DNA from 2 places in the Nocardioides sp. NBC_00163 genome. Region 1 is predicted to be linked to the other one. Evidence: predicted binding sites of a transcription regulator. Region 1 holds the regulator's gene; the other holds the start of a gene.
What was found. Region 1 encodes HrcA, which represses chaperone genes, less so after heat shock. Its sites were predicted from a motif close to TTGGCACTCGNNNNNNNCGAGTGCCAA; they were not measured.

Region 1 (7,061 bases):
AGCCGAGCAGGTGGAGGATGCCGTGGGTGGTCAGCAGCTCGATCTCCGCCACGGTGCCGTGGCCGGCTGCCTCTCCCTGCTTGGCCGCGATCGTCGGGGCGATGATGATATCGCCCAGATCGCCCTCCTCCGGCTCCTCGTCGAGGCGGCCGGGGAGAAGCTCGTCACCGGGGAACGAGAGCACGTCGGTCGGGCCCTCGGTGTCGAAGTAGCGCTCGTTGAGCTCGGTGATCGTCGCTTCGTCGCCGAACTTGATCCGAAGATCGGCCTGCGGGTGCACACGCAGCTGCTCGAGCAGGAAACGAGCGAGCTTGGCGACGTGCTCGACGTCGATCTCCTGCTCGGACTCGTTGATGATCTCCGTGCTCATCGAACCTCTCCGGAGGCCCGGCCCTGGCTCTGCACGTCGTGCTCCTCGTAGGCGGCGACGATCTTGGCGACCAGCCGGTGGCGTACGACGTCGTGGCTGGTCAGGTTGTTGAAGCTGATGTCCTTGACGTCGTCGAGGATGCCCTCGACGACCCGGAGCCCGGACTTCTGGCCGTTGGGGAGGTCGGTCTGGGTCACGTCACCGGTGACCACGATCTTCGAGCCGAAGCCGAGGCGGGTCAGGAACATCTTCATCTGCTCGGGCGTGGTGTTCTGCGCCTCGTCGAGGATGATGAAGGAGTCGTTGAGGCTTCGTCCGCGGAGGAACGCGAGCGGAGCGACCTCGATGGTCCCCGACGCCATCAGCTTGGGGATCAGCTCCGGGTCCATCATGTCGTGCAGCGCGTCGTAGAGCGGGCGCAGGTAGGGGTCGATCTTCTCGGTCAGGGTGCCGGGCAGGAAGCCGAGCTTCTCGCCGGCCTCGACCGCGGGACGGCTCAGGATGATCCGGGTGACCTGCTTGGTCTGCAGAGCCTGGACCGCCTTGGCGACCGCCAGGTAGGTCTTGCCGGTGCCTGCCGGGCCGATGCCGAAGGTGATCGTGTGCTTGTCGATCGCGTCGACGTAGCGCTTCTGGTTGAGCGTCTTGGGGCGGATGCTGCGGCCGCGGTTGGAGAGGATGTTGAGGCTCAGCACGTCGGCCGGCTTCTCGGTCGTGTCGGCCTGGAGCATGCCGATCACCCGCTCGACCGTCTCGCCGCTGACGCCCTGGCCGGTGCGGATGATCTGGACCAGCTCCTCCAGGACCCGCTCGATCATCGCGATCTCGCTGGGGGCGCCGTGGAGGGTGATCCGGTTGCCGCGCACGTGCACGTCTGCGTCGAAGTGGGCCTCGATGATCCCGAGGTGCTCATCGGCCGGACCGAGGACGGTCACCATGTCGACGCTGTTCGGAACGACCACGGTGTGCTTGGTGGTCGCGGTGACCCCCTGGTCGGAGGTGTCGGTCGGAAGCGGACTTGGGTGTCGATCGGTCATGGATGCCCGGAGCGGGCCCTTTCTCGTCACGAGGCTGATGCGTCCATGGTACGCGGGCGCTCGGCCGCTCTCCTACTGGATAGTTCCGGGGTCAGCTCGCCAGCAGCGATTCGACGCGTACGGTCTCCTCGGCGAGCTCGTCGCGCTCCTCGGGGGTGAGATCACGGAAGAGCTTGCGGACCTCCACCTTCCCCTCGACCGGTTTCCAGAGACCGACGAGGTGGCCGTCGGCGATGATGACCGCGCCACCACGAGCGATGCCCCACTCCTTGCGGGTGCCTTTGGCAGTGATCCGCTCGCGGTTGGCATGGGCGAGCCAGAGGTTGTCGTACGTCCCGAGCAACCGCGCCGGGGCGTGCTCCTCGCCGGTGGCGAGCGGTGCGTCCGGGACGTCGTAGAGGGTCTTGCCGGCCTCGTCGCGGTAGGTCACCAGCCCCTCGATCTGCTTGATCACCGGGCCCAGGCGGGTCAGGGACGACCAGGTGGTGATGTCGGCGGCGGTCGCCGGCCCGAAGGCGCGTAGGTAGCGGCGTACGATCTCCGGCGCCAGCGTCGGGACGACATCGTCCACGGCCACCGGCGGCACGCCCGTCCAGCGCGGGAGCAGGTCGTAGACGAGCCCGCCCGAGCCCTTCCACAGGCCTCGCGGCGGCAGCTGGACCAGCGGCAGCTCGTTGCGCGCCCGCAGGCCGAGCGCCTTGGCTGGTACGCCGGGGAAGTGCTCGACCAGACCGGCCTCCAGGGCCGCGTTGGGCAGCGCCCCGAGAGCGAGTACGTCCTCGGCCGCCTCCACGAAGCCCTCCAGCTGCGCCGCCGGGCGGACGATCTCGACCCGCTGGGTGTAGAAGTCGTGGACCGGCTGGGTCCAGGCCCTGATCAGCGTGGCGTCCGCGGCGGTGTGCATGTGGATCGTCGACCGCAGCGAGGAGAGCCGCACCAGCGCGCTCGACTCGAGCTGGGCGCTGAGCGCGTAGGGGTCGAACGACTCCAGCCGGGCGGCCAGCGCGAAGAACGGCGGCATCGACTCCTGCGCCTGCAGGCCGACCAGATGCTCGATCATCTCGGCCGGGGTGAGCGAGGCCCGCGACAGCAGGTGCTGGCGGAGCAGGAGGGTCCGGTTTAGCTGCCGTTCGGTGAGGATCACGGTAGCGATGATCTCCTACTCGACGGTGATCCGGGCGCCAACCTCCTCAGAAGGCTTCCCCTCGCCGTCGGAGGTGTCGTCGGTGCGAGCGATGAAGAGGTACGTCCCGGGCTCGAGCTCGGAGACGTCGACCGTGGTCTTCCACGGGTAGAGCTTGTCCACCCAGCCCTCGGCCGTCGCGGCCCCCTCGAGCACCGTCTCGCCAGTGGTGTCGCGGACCTCCCACGGCACGTTCGCCTCGTTCGAGTTGGCCTTGCCCGAGGCCTCGAAGCTGTCCGACACCGTCGCGCCCTCGGCCGGTGCCGCCAGCGTGATCAGGCCGGAGGTACGTGGCAGTGTCGACGGCTCCTCGGACGGCTCGGCCGACACGTCGGGATCCTCGGCGACGGCATCGTTGCTGCCGCACCCGGCAGCCAGCACGCCGCAGAGAGCAAGAGCGATCATGGCGCCCGTCGGACGCGTACGTGTGCTCCTCATGTCTCCATACTCACCCGGCATCCTCGAAGGACGAACCCACCACGCCGAGCAGTCGGCGGTCAGTCGGCGGTCAGTCCCAGCGGCGGGTGCGGGCCAGCAGGGCGGCTGAGGCGGCGACGCCGGCGGTCGAGGTGCGGAGGACCTCGCCGCCAAGACGGATGGTGGTGGCGCCGGCCTTCTCGAACAGGGAGATCTCATCCTCCGTCAGGCCGCCCTCGGGGCCGACCACGACCAAGATGGTGCCCTCGTCTATGACGGGGACCGCGCCGAGCGGGAGGGTGCCCTCCTCGTGGAGCACGACGGCGACGTCGGCCGCCTCGATCATGGCCACGACGGCGTCGGTGGTGGCCAGCGGCTCGACCTCGGGGTGCCATAGCCGGCGCGACTGCTTGGCTGCCTCGCGGGCGGTTGCCCGCCAGCGGGCCAGGGACTTGACCGCGCGCTCGCCCTTCCAGACGGCGACCGAGCGGGTCGCCGCCCACGGGACGATGCTGGCGGCGCCGATCTCGGTGAGCATCTCGACGGCGAGCTCGCCGCGGTCGCCCTTGGGCAGCGCCTGGACAACCGTCAGCGCGGGCTCGGGCGGCGCGTCGCCGAGGATGATCTCGTCGACGCGTACGGTCATCGACTTCTTGGTGGTCTGCGTGATCGTGCCGGTGACGCCCTCGCCGGCGCCGTCGGTGAGCACGACCTCCTCCCCGACCCGGAGGCGGCGTACGACGACCGCGTGATGGCCCTCGTCGCCGCTCACCTCGATGTCGTCGCCGACACGGGTGCCGACGAGCGACTCGACGAGGTGAACGGGAAGGGTCATCGTGGATCAGTGCCCGTTGAGGGTGTCCTTGAACCAGGAGAAGACGCCGCCCTTGTGGGCCGCCTTGAGCTGGCCCTGGACGGACTCCTCACCGCGCATCTCGGCGAGCTGGCGCAGCAGCGCCTCCTGCTCGAGGTCGAGCTTGGTGGGGGTCTCCACGTTGATGGTCACGATCAGGTCGCCGCGACCGCCCCGCAGACCGGGGACACCACGACCACGCAGGACGTGGTCGGTGCCGGACTGGGTGCCGGGCTTGAGGTCGATCTGGATCGAGGCGTCCTCGGGGTCGATCTGGTCGGCGCCCTCGCCGACGAGGTCGGCCTCGAGCGTCGGCAGGTTGAGCGTGGTGCCGAGCGCGGCCGCGGTCATCGGCACCTTCGCGGTGCAGTGCAGGTCGTTGCCCCTCCGCGTGAAGGTGGCGTGCTTGGCGACGTGGATCTCGACGTAGAGGTCGCCGGCAGGGCCGCCGCCGGGGCCGATCTCGCCCTGCTCGGCGAGCTGCACCCGAGTGCCGTCGTCGACGCCCGGCGGGATCTTGACGGTCAGGGTGCGGTGGGAGCGCACCCGGCCCTCGCCGCTGCAGTCGCGGCACGGGTCGGGGATGACGGTGCCGAAGCCGTTGCAGGCCGAGCACGGGCGCAGCGTGCGGATCTCGCCCAGGAAGGAGCGCTGCACGACCGCGACCTCACCCTGGCCGTGGCAGGTCTCGCACGGGATCGGGTGGGAGCCTTCCGCGGCCCCCTCGCCACCACAGGTGTCACAGACGACGGCGGTGTCGACCTTGAGGTCGCGGGTGACGCCGAAGGCGGCCTCGGCCAGGTCGATGTCGAGACGGATGAGGGCGTCCTGCCCGCGGCGTACGCGCGGACGGGGGCCGCGCCCCGCGCCTCCGGTGCCGGCACCGGCGCCGCCGAAGAAGGCGTCCATGATGTCGGTGAACGAGAAGCCCGCGCCCTGCGCACCGAAGCCGCCCGCGAACGGGTCGCCACCGCGGTCGTACGCAGCCCGCTTCTGCGGGTCGCTCAGCACCTCGTAGGCGTGGGAGATCTCCTTGAACTTCTCCTGCGACTCGGCGTCGGGGTTGACGTCAGGGTGGTACTGGCGCGCCAGCTTCCGGTACGCCTTCTTGATCGTTGCGTCGTCGGCGTCCTTGTCGACACCGAGGAGCTCATAGGGGTCCAACGTCGGTCTTCCTGCCATCGAAGTTCGCTGATCTTCCTTGAATCGAGTCTGCTGCTCAAGCCTCGTCGAGGATCCGGGAGAGGTAACGCGCCACCGCGCGCACCGCCGCCATGGATCCGGGGTAGTCCATCCGGGTGGGGCCGACCACGCCGAGCGTGGCCAGCGCCTCGTCGCCAGGTCCGTAGCCGGTCGCGACCACGCTGGTCTGCGACAGCTCCTGGTAGGGGCCCTCGGCACCGATCCGCACCGTGACCAGTCCGCCCGCGGTCGCCTCGCCCATCAGCTTGAGCAGGACGACGTGCTCCTCGAGGGCCTCCAGGAGCGGGCGTACGGCGGTGTCGAAGCTGTCGCCGAAGCGGGCCAGGTTGCTGGTGCCGCCGATGGAGATCCGCTCGTCGGAACGGTGGTCGTTCATCGCCTCGATCAGGGCCTCGGCCACGGCGGCGGCGAGCGGGTCCTGCGGGGCGTCGGCGGGCGCGTCGGCCGGCTGGGCGATCGTGCGCAGCGCCTCGCCGGCGTCGGCGATGACGGCGCCGGCGACCGCGGTGTTGATCTTCGCGCGCAGCGTGGCCAGGGTCTCCTCGGAGACCTCCTCGGTCACCTCGAGCAGTCGCTGCTCGACGCGGCCGGTGCTGAGGATGAGCACGAGGAGGAGCCTGGTCGGGGCCAGCGCGACGAGCTCGACGTGGCGGACGGTCGAGCGGCTCAGGGTCGGGTATTGCACCACCGCGACCTGGCGGGTCAGCTGCGAGAGCAGCCGGGTCGAGCGGGTGACGACGTCGTCGAGGTCGACCGCGCCCTCGAGGAAGCCGGCGATCGCCCGCTTCTCGGCCGCGGTCATCGGCTTGACCGTGGTCAGCCGGTCGACGAAGAGCCGGTAGCCCTTGTCCGTGGGCACCCGGCCGGCGCTGGTGTGGGGGGCGGTGATGTAGCCCTCCTCCTCCAGCGCGGCCATGTCGTTGCGTACCGTCGCCGGGGAGACACCGAGACCGTGACGCTCCACGAGCGCCTTGGAGCCAACCGGCTCCTCGGTCTTCACATAGTCCTCGACGATCGCCCTGAGGACGGAGAGCCTGCGTTCGTTCTGCATCTGCCCTCCTATCGTCCTGGCTGCCTGGCACTCATTCCGCGCGAGTGCCAATCCTACCGGTTCGCGTCACAGGCACCAGTTTCCGGTGGCCGCTCCGCTCTGTGGAACGGAACACTTCTGTCGCCATCGAGATAGCCTTAGGTTAGGCTGACCTTAGAGCCATTCGCTGTACTGCTTCCGCCCCACTGGAGAGTCCTATGATCGCCGACGATCTGCTGGTCCGCATCACGGCCCACGCCAACGACGAGCACCAGGCGGACCTGTGCCGCTCGCTCTCGGCTCGGCTCGGGCTGCGACCGCGTCACATTGTCGGCGTACGCCTCTCCAACCTCACCGCCGAGAGCGTCGACGTATCCTGGATCGCCCTCGACGGCGGCCACCACGTGACCTTCAGGTTCCCGGAGACCGCGGCCACGCCGGACGAGGTTCTCGAGCAGCTCGGGCGCGTGCTCACCGGTTCTCGCTGCTGACTCCACTAACGTTCTCCGGATGAGCGATCGCTACGGCTCCGACGTACTGGCCGGCGACTGGCGCAAGCCCAAGAACGGGCGTGCCGTCGAGACTCCCGCAGAGCTGGGCGCGGTGGTCGAGGAGGTCGAGACCGATTTCGTCGGCGAGATCGTGCGGATCGACCGCGACCTGCACACGCTGACCCTGGAGGACCGGAAGGGCAAGCGGCGTACGTTCCCGCTGGGGCCGGGCTTCTGGCTCGAGGGCAAGCCGGTCATCCTCACTCCCCCGGTGACCCGCACGGCACCCGCGAAGCCGACCCGCACCGCGTCGGGCTCGGTGGCCGTGGACAACGTCAAGGCCCGGGTCGCGCGCGAGTCGCGGATCTTCGTCGAGGGGCGTCACGACGCCGAGCTGGTCGAGAAGATCTGGGGCGACGACCTGCGGATCGAGGGCGTCGTCGTCGAATATCTGGGCGGTGTCGACGACCTCGCCGA
Region 2 (7,061 bases), 900 kb from region 1:
TCTGGTCACGTCCGGCCGCGAGGTGTGGAACACCTACGGTCCGACCGAGGCGACGGTGGTGGCCTGCGGAGCCCGGCTGACCGCCGAAGGGCCGGTACGGATCGGCCTCCCGCTCGACGGCTGGGACCTCGCCGTCGTCGACCCCGCCACGGGCGTCCCGGTCGCCGAGGGCGAGACCGGAGAGCTGATCATCGGCGGTGTCGGCCTGGCGCGCTATCTGGACGCGGCCAAGGACGCCGAGAAGTACGCTCCGATGCCCACTCTCGGCTGGGAGCGCGCCTACCGCTCCGGCGATCTGGTCGTCAACGATCCCGCCGGGCTGCTCTTCGGCGGGCGCGCCGACGACCAGATCAAGCTCGGTGGCCGGCGCATCGAGCTCGGCGAGATCGACAGCGCTCTGCTCCAGCTGGACGGGGTCGTCGGGGCCGCGGCGGCGGTGCGGAGGAGCGCCGCGGGCAACAGCCTGCTGGTCGGCTACGTCACCGTCGACGACACCTTCGACCAGGCCACCTCCGTCGCCCGGCTCCGGGCCGACATGCCGGCGGCGCTGGTGCCGCGGCTGGCCGTGGTCGACAGCCTCCCGACGCGTACGAGCGGGAAGGTCGACCGCGACGCGCTGCCGTGGCCGCTCGCCTCGGCCGCGGGTTCGGGCGAGGGGCTCAGCGACACCGAGGCCTGGCTGGCCGGGCTGTGGAACGACGTCCTCGGCGCCGAGGTCACCGGGCCGGCGGCGGACTTCTTCGACCTCGGCGGCGGCAGTCTGACCGCGGCCCAGATGGTCAGCCTGATCCGCGAGCGATTCCCCGAGGTCGCGCTCGGCGACATCTACGACCAGCCGAAGCTCGGCGCGCTGGCCACCTACATCGACGAGATGGGCAGCTCTGCCGCGCTCTCCGAGCACGAGGTGCCGGCCGTACGCCTCAAGACCCAGGTCGCTCAGGTGGTCGGGACGATCCTGCTGCGCTGCCTCGCGGCACCGCGCTGGCTGACCTGGATCGGGCTCGGGACGACGCTCGCCCAGCCGTGGGCGCCCTGGTTGCCCTCGCTCAGCTGGTGGATCCTCGTGCCGGCCGTCCTCGCCTTCCTGACTGCACCGGGCCGGATGCTGCTCGCCGCGGGCGCGGCGCGACTCATCCTGCGCGGCGTACGTCCGGGGGAGCACCCCCGCGGCGGCAAGGTCCATCTCCGGCTCTGGCTGGCGACGCACGCCGTCGACGAGCTCGGCGCCCACGGTCTCGCTGGGGCACCGTGGATGCTCTGGTACGCCCGGCTGCTCGGCGTGCGGATGGGCAAGAACGTCGACCTGCACAGCCTCCCGCCGGTCACCGGCATGCTCACCCTCGGCAAGGGCTGCTCGATCGAGCAGGAGGTCGACCTCTCCGGTCACTGGATCGAGGGTGACGTGCTCCATCTCGGTGAGGTCGAGGTGGGCGAACGGGCCCGCGTCGGGGCGCGCTCGACACTGCTGCCCGGCGCACGCGTCGGCGACGACGCCGAGGTCGGACCCGGTTCGGCGGTCTTCGGCGTGGTGCCGGCGGGCGAGTTCTGGTCGGGTTCGCCGGCCGTACGCGCCGCCAGAGAAGCCCGCGGGCCGTGGCAGCCGCCCGAGGCGCGAGCCCAGGTCTGGATGCTCCTCTACGGCATCGCTGCCGCCGTGCTCGCGCTGCTTCCTGCGATCGCCATCGGCGTCGGGATGCTCGTCGGCGTCGCCCTCGCCGGCGTGCCCACCTCCTACACCGACGTCGGGCCGCTGCTGGCCTGGAGCCCGGTCGCGGTGGCGGCCGGATTCGCCACCCTGGCCGCGCTGATCTGGGCGGTGGTGCGGCTCGCCGGTCTGGCGATCGCCCCCGGCGTACATCCCGTACGCAGCCTGGCCGGTGTCGCGGTCTGGTCGACGATGCAGGTGCTCGACGAGGCCCGCACGTGGCTCTTCCCGCTCTACTCCTCGACGCTGACGCCGCTGTGGCTGCGGGCGCTGGGGGCGAAGATCGGCAAGCACGTCGAGGCCTCGACGGTCCTGATGATCCCCGGGCTGACGCAGGTCAACGACCAGAGCTTCCTGGCCGACGACACCCTGATCGGCGGCTACGAGCTGGGCGGCGGCTGGCTGCGGGTCGAGCGGGTGAAGATCGGCAAGCGCGCCTTCGTCGGCAACTCCGGCATGGCGGCGCCCGGCCGCAAGGTGCCGAAGGCGTCCCTGGTCGCCGTGCTCAGCGCGGCCCCGCGCCGCAAACGCGCGCAGAAGGGGGAGAGCTGGCTCGGCTCGCCGCCCGCGCCGCTGCGCCGCGCGGCCGGCGAGACCGACTCGGGGCGTACCTACGACCCACCGACACGCCTCAAGATCGCAAGGGCGCTCGTCGAGCTGGCCCGGCTGGTGCCGCAGACGCTCGCGGTGCTGCTCTACGCGGGCGTCGGCTACGTGCTCGTGCGGGTCTGGGAGGCGACCGACCTCCTCGTCGCGATCCTGGTCACCGGGCCGGTGCTCGCGGTCGCCGGAGCGGTCGCCGCCGGCATCACGGTGGCGGCGAAGTGGCTGCTCGTGGGCCGCATCCGGGCCGGCTCGCACCCGCTGTGGAGCTGGTTCGTGTGGGCCAACGAGCTGGCCGACACCTTCGTCGAGGTGCTCGCCGCACCCTGGTTCACCGGCGCCGTGTCCGGCACCCCGGTGCTCAACCTCTGGTTCCGAGCGCTCGGCGCGAAGATCGGCCGCGGCGTGTGGATCGAGACCCACTGGCTCCCCGAGACCGACCTCGTCGAGCTCGGCGACGGCGCCACGGTCAACGCCGGCACGGTCGTGCAGACGCACCTGTTCCACGACCGCGTCCTGGCCCTCGACGAGGTCGTCCTCCGGCGCGGCGCCACGCTCGGGCCGAACTCGGTGATCCTGCCCGCCGCGGCCATCGGCCGGCACGCGGTCGTCGGCCCGGTCTCGCTGGTCATGCGCGGGGAGAGCCTCCCCGACAAGACCCTGTGGATCGGCAACCCGATCGGTCCCTGGGACCAGGCGGCCCCCTAACATGACCGCCGTGCCGAAGCTCCCCGCAGCCGACCCCTACCTTCCTGGTCATGGGGATCCGTCGTGGAGCGCGACCCACTACGACCTCGAGCTCACCTACGACTTGGTCGGCAACCGGCTCGCGGGCACGGCGACGATCCGCGCGGTCGCCGTCGAGGACATCAACCGCGTCGTCCTCGACCTCGCCTACCTGCGAGTGCAGAAGGTCGCGATCGACGGCCGCCCGCCGGCCAAGTGGTCCCACCACGACCACCGCCTGGTGCTGAACCTCCGCTCGCGGATCGCGGCCGGCGAGGAGTTCGTGGTCACGGTCAGATACTCCGGCAAGCCCCGCCCGGTGGTGCTGTCCCACCACGGCGACGCCGGCTGGGAGGAGCTCGATGACGGTGTCATCGTCGCAGGTCAGCCGCATGGTGCGCCGACCTGGTTCCCCTGCAACGACCGCCCTTCCGACAAGGCCCGCTACGCGATCAGCGTGACCACCGCGCCGGGCTATGCGGTCGTCTCCAACGGCGAGCTGACCTCCCGCGTACGCCGCGGCAGTGGGGAGACCTGGCGCTACTGGCAGGCCGAGCCGATGGCGACCTATCTCGCCACGGTGCAGATCGGGCGCTACCGGGTCGTCGACATCGCGACGAGCGACGGGCCGGGCGGCCGGGTGCCGATCCGGGCCGCGTACCCGGTCGACGCCACCGCCGGGTTCGAGGCCTCCTTCGGGCGGCAGCGGGACATGATGGCCTACTTCACCTCGGTCTTCGGGCCCTACCCGTTCGCCTCCTACTCCGTCGTGGTCACCGACGACGAGCTCGAGATCCCGCTCGAGTCGCAGTCGCTGTCGACCTTCGGGCGCAACCACCTCACCGGCGAGTGGTCGGAGGTACGCCTCGTGGCCCACGAGCTCGCCCACCAGTGGTTCGGCAACGCGGTGACCCTGCGCGAGTGGCGCGACATCTGGCTGCACGAGGGTTTCGCCTGCTACAGCGAGTGGCTGTGGTCCGACGCCTCCGGGGGTCGCGCGTGCGGCGAGCACGCCCGCCACCATCACCGCCGGCTGTCCGCGCTCGCGCAGGACCTGGTCCTCGCCGACCCCGGTCCCGCGGACATGTTCGACGACCGCGTCTACAAGCGCGGAGCGCTCACCCTCCACGCACTGCGGCGCACCGTCGGCGACGAGTCCTTCTTCAAGATCCTGCGCACCTGGATCGCCCGGCACAGCGGGGGATCGGTCACCACCGCCGACTTCGAGGCCCTCGCGGCCGAGGTCTGCGGCCGCGACCTCACCGCGCTCTTCGACGCCTGGTTGCGCCGGTCGGCGCTGCCCGACCTGCCCGCCTGATTGTCGCTCTGTCGTATTTTGGGGCTCGTGCCTGAGCTGACCTTCCGTGACGCCAACTTCTCCGATGTGGACGCCCTGGTCGGGCTGATCGAGTCGGCCTACCGCGGCGACGCCTCCCGTGCCGGGTGGACCACCGAGGCCGACCTGCTCGCCGGCCAGCGCACCGACCCCGAGGGCGTACGTGAGGTGATCACCGCTGCAGGCTCCCGCCTCCTCGTCGCCGAGCAGCCCGAGCGGCCGGGCGAGATCGTCGCCTGCTGCCAGCTGCAGAAGCGAGAGGCGTACGTCTATTTCGGCATGTTCTCCGTCTCGCCGCAGCTGCAGGGGGCCGGCGTCGGCAAGGCCGTCATGGCCGAGGCCGAGCGGATTGCGCGGGAGTGGGGCGCGGAGGAGATCCGGATGACTGTGATCCGTCAGCGCGAGGACCTGATCGCGTTCTACGAGCGGCGCGGGTTCGGGCGTACGGGACGCTTCGAGCCGTTCCCCTACGGCGACGAGCGCTTCGGCCGCCCGCTGCGTGACGACCTCGAGTTCGCCGAGCTCGCGAAGCCTCTCTGACCGTCGCCATCCTGGGATTTTCTTGCACTCGCAGGGGTCGAGTGCTAAACATGAGGCTGGCACTCTTACCATGAGAGTGACAACAACCGGACCGGTGACGTTGAGGCGTCGCGAGCGGCAGGGAAGGGTTCTGCCGGGAGTGGCGTCGTCCGTCGCGGGCAACCCATCGGACCGGATCCAACGAACTTCCCAAGTGAAGGATCGCAGGAGCAATGCCGAAGCTCATCGCTTTCAACGAGGAGGCCCGTCGGGGTCTGGAGAAGGGTCTCAACACCCTCGCCGACGCCGTCAAGGTCACCCTCGGTCCCAAGGGCCGCAACGTCGTGCTCGAGAAGAAGTGGGGTGCCCCCACGATCACCAACGATGGTGTTTCCATCGCCAAGGAGATCGAGCTCGAGGACCCCTACGAGAAGATCGGTGCCGAGCTGGTCAAGGAGGTCGCGAAGAAGACCGACGACGTCGCCGGTGACGGCACGACGACCGCGACCGTTCTCGCCCAGGCGCTGGTCCGCGAGGGCCTGCGCAACGTCGCCGCGGGTGCCAACCCGGCCGGCCTGAAGCGCGGCATCGAGGCGGCCGTCGACGCCGTCACCGAGCAGCTGCTCGCGCAGGCCAAGGACATCGAGACCAAGGAGCAGATCGCTGCTACCGCCTCGATCTCCGCTGCTGACACCACCGTCGGCGAGATCATCGCCGAGGCGATGGACAAGGTCGGCAAGGAAGGCGTCATCACCGTCGAGGAGTCGAACACCTTCGGGCTCGACCTCGAGCTGACCGAGGGTATGCGCTTCGACAAGGGCTACATCTCGGCCTACTTCGTGACCGACCCGGAGCGTATGGAGACCGTCCTCGACGACCCGTACATCCTGATCGTCAACTCGAAGATCTCCAGCGTCAAGGACCTGATCCCGGTCCTGGAGAAGGTCATGCAGACCGGCAAGCCGCTGGTCATCCTGGCCGAGGACGTCGACGGCGAGGCTCTCTCGACGCTGGTCGTCAACAAGATCAAGGGCACCTTCAAGTCCGTCGCCGTCAAGGCTCCGGGCTTCGGTGACCGCCGCAAGGCCATGCTGCAGGACATCGCGATCCTCACCGGTGGTCAGGTCATCTCCGAGGAGGTCGGCCTCTCCCTGGAGACCGCCGGCATCGAGCTGCTCGGCCAGGCCCGCAAGGTCGTCATCACCAAGGACGAGACCACCATCGTCGAGGGTTCGGGCGACCAGGGTCAGATCGAGGGCCGGGTCAACCAGATCCGCGCCGAGATCGAGAAGTCGGACTCCGACTACGACCGCGAGAAGCTCCAGGAGCGCCTCGCCAAGCTGGCCGGCGGCGTGGCCGTCATCAAGGTCGGCGCGGCCACCGAGGTCGAGCTCAAGGAGCGCAAGCACCGCATCGAGGACGCTGTCCGCAACGCCAAGGCTGCTGTCGAGGAGGGCATCCTCGCCGGCGGTGGTGTCGCGCTGATCCAGGCCGCTGCCGCTGCCTTCGAGAAGCTCGAGCTCGACGGCGACGAGGCCACCGGTGCCTCGATCGTCAAGGCCGCCATCTCGGCGCCGCTGAAGCAGATCGCCATCAACGCCGGCCTCGAGGGCGGCGTCGTGGCGGAGAAGGTCGCCGGCCTCCCGCAGGGCCACGGCCTCAACGCCGCCACGGGCGAGTACGTCGACCTGCTGGCCGCGGGCATCATCGACCCGGCCAAGGTGACCCGCTCGGCGCTGCAGAACGCCGCGTCGATCGCCGCGCTGTTCCTCACCACCGAGGCCGTCGTGGCCGACAAGCCGGAGAAGGCCGCCGCTGGTGGCGACCCGACCGGTGGCATGGGTGACATGGGCGGCATGGGCTTCTGAGGCGCAAGCCGAAGAAGCGATCAGCACAGCTGAGTCCGTTTCGCTAGAGCACACGCGAGTGCCCCCGCCGGTTGGCGGGGGCACTTGTCGTTTTCCGGCCGCCGCCGGGAGGTACGACGGGACGTTCTTGTCCGTTACCAGCGGGTAGACCGACCAAAGCGTCCCGTCGTATCACGGACACCGGGCTACGCTCGACGCCATGAGCCCGAAGGCGATGTCGGCGCTGGCGATCTCGGCCGTGCTTCTCGCTGGATGCGGCGGTGAGCCGGCCGCTGCTCCCTCGTCCCGCGCAGCGACACCGTCG

Region 2: the regulator HrcA is predicted to act here: its motif matches at 4,932-4,958, upstream of groL (chaperonin GroEL).

The regions. Positions count from the first base shown of each region.
Region 1 covers NZ_CP108155.1:1,355,797-1,362,857, forward strand. The annotation lists gene ybeY (rRNA maturation RNase YbeY) at 1-370, opposite strand, end outside; gene OG801_RS06525 (PhoH family protein) at 367-1,407, opposite strand; gene OG801_RS06530 (winged helix DNA-binding domain-containing protein) at 1,499-2,551, opposite strand; gene OG801_RS06535 (Gmad2 immunoglobulin-like domain-containing protein) at 2,567-3,028, opposite strand; gene OG801_RS06540 (16S rRNA (uracil(1498)-N(3))-methyltransferase) at 3,099-3,842, opposite strand; gene dnaJ (molecular chaperone DnaJ) at 3,849-5,042, opposite strand; gene hrcA (heat-inducible transcriptional repressor HrcA) at 5,080-6,114, opposite strand; gene OG801_RS06555 (hypothetical protein) at 6,312-6,584, shown strand; gene OG801_RS06560 (DUF3097 domain-containing protein) at 6,604-7,061, shown strand, end outside.
Region 2 covers NZ_CP108155.1:2,252,230-2,259,290, reverse strand. The annotation lists gene OG801_RS10860 (Pls/PosA family non-ribosomal peptide synthetase) at 1-3,016, shown strand, start outside; gene OG801_RS10855 (M1 family metallopeptidase) at 3,018-4,352, shown strand; gene OG801_RS10850 (GNAT family N-acetyltransferase) at 4,380-4,910, shown strand; gene groL (chaperonin GroEL) at 5,123-6,757, shown strand; gene OG801_RS10840 (alpha/beta fold hydrolase) at 6,957-7,061, shown strand, end outside.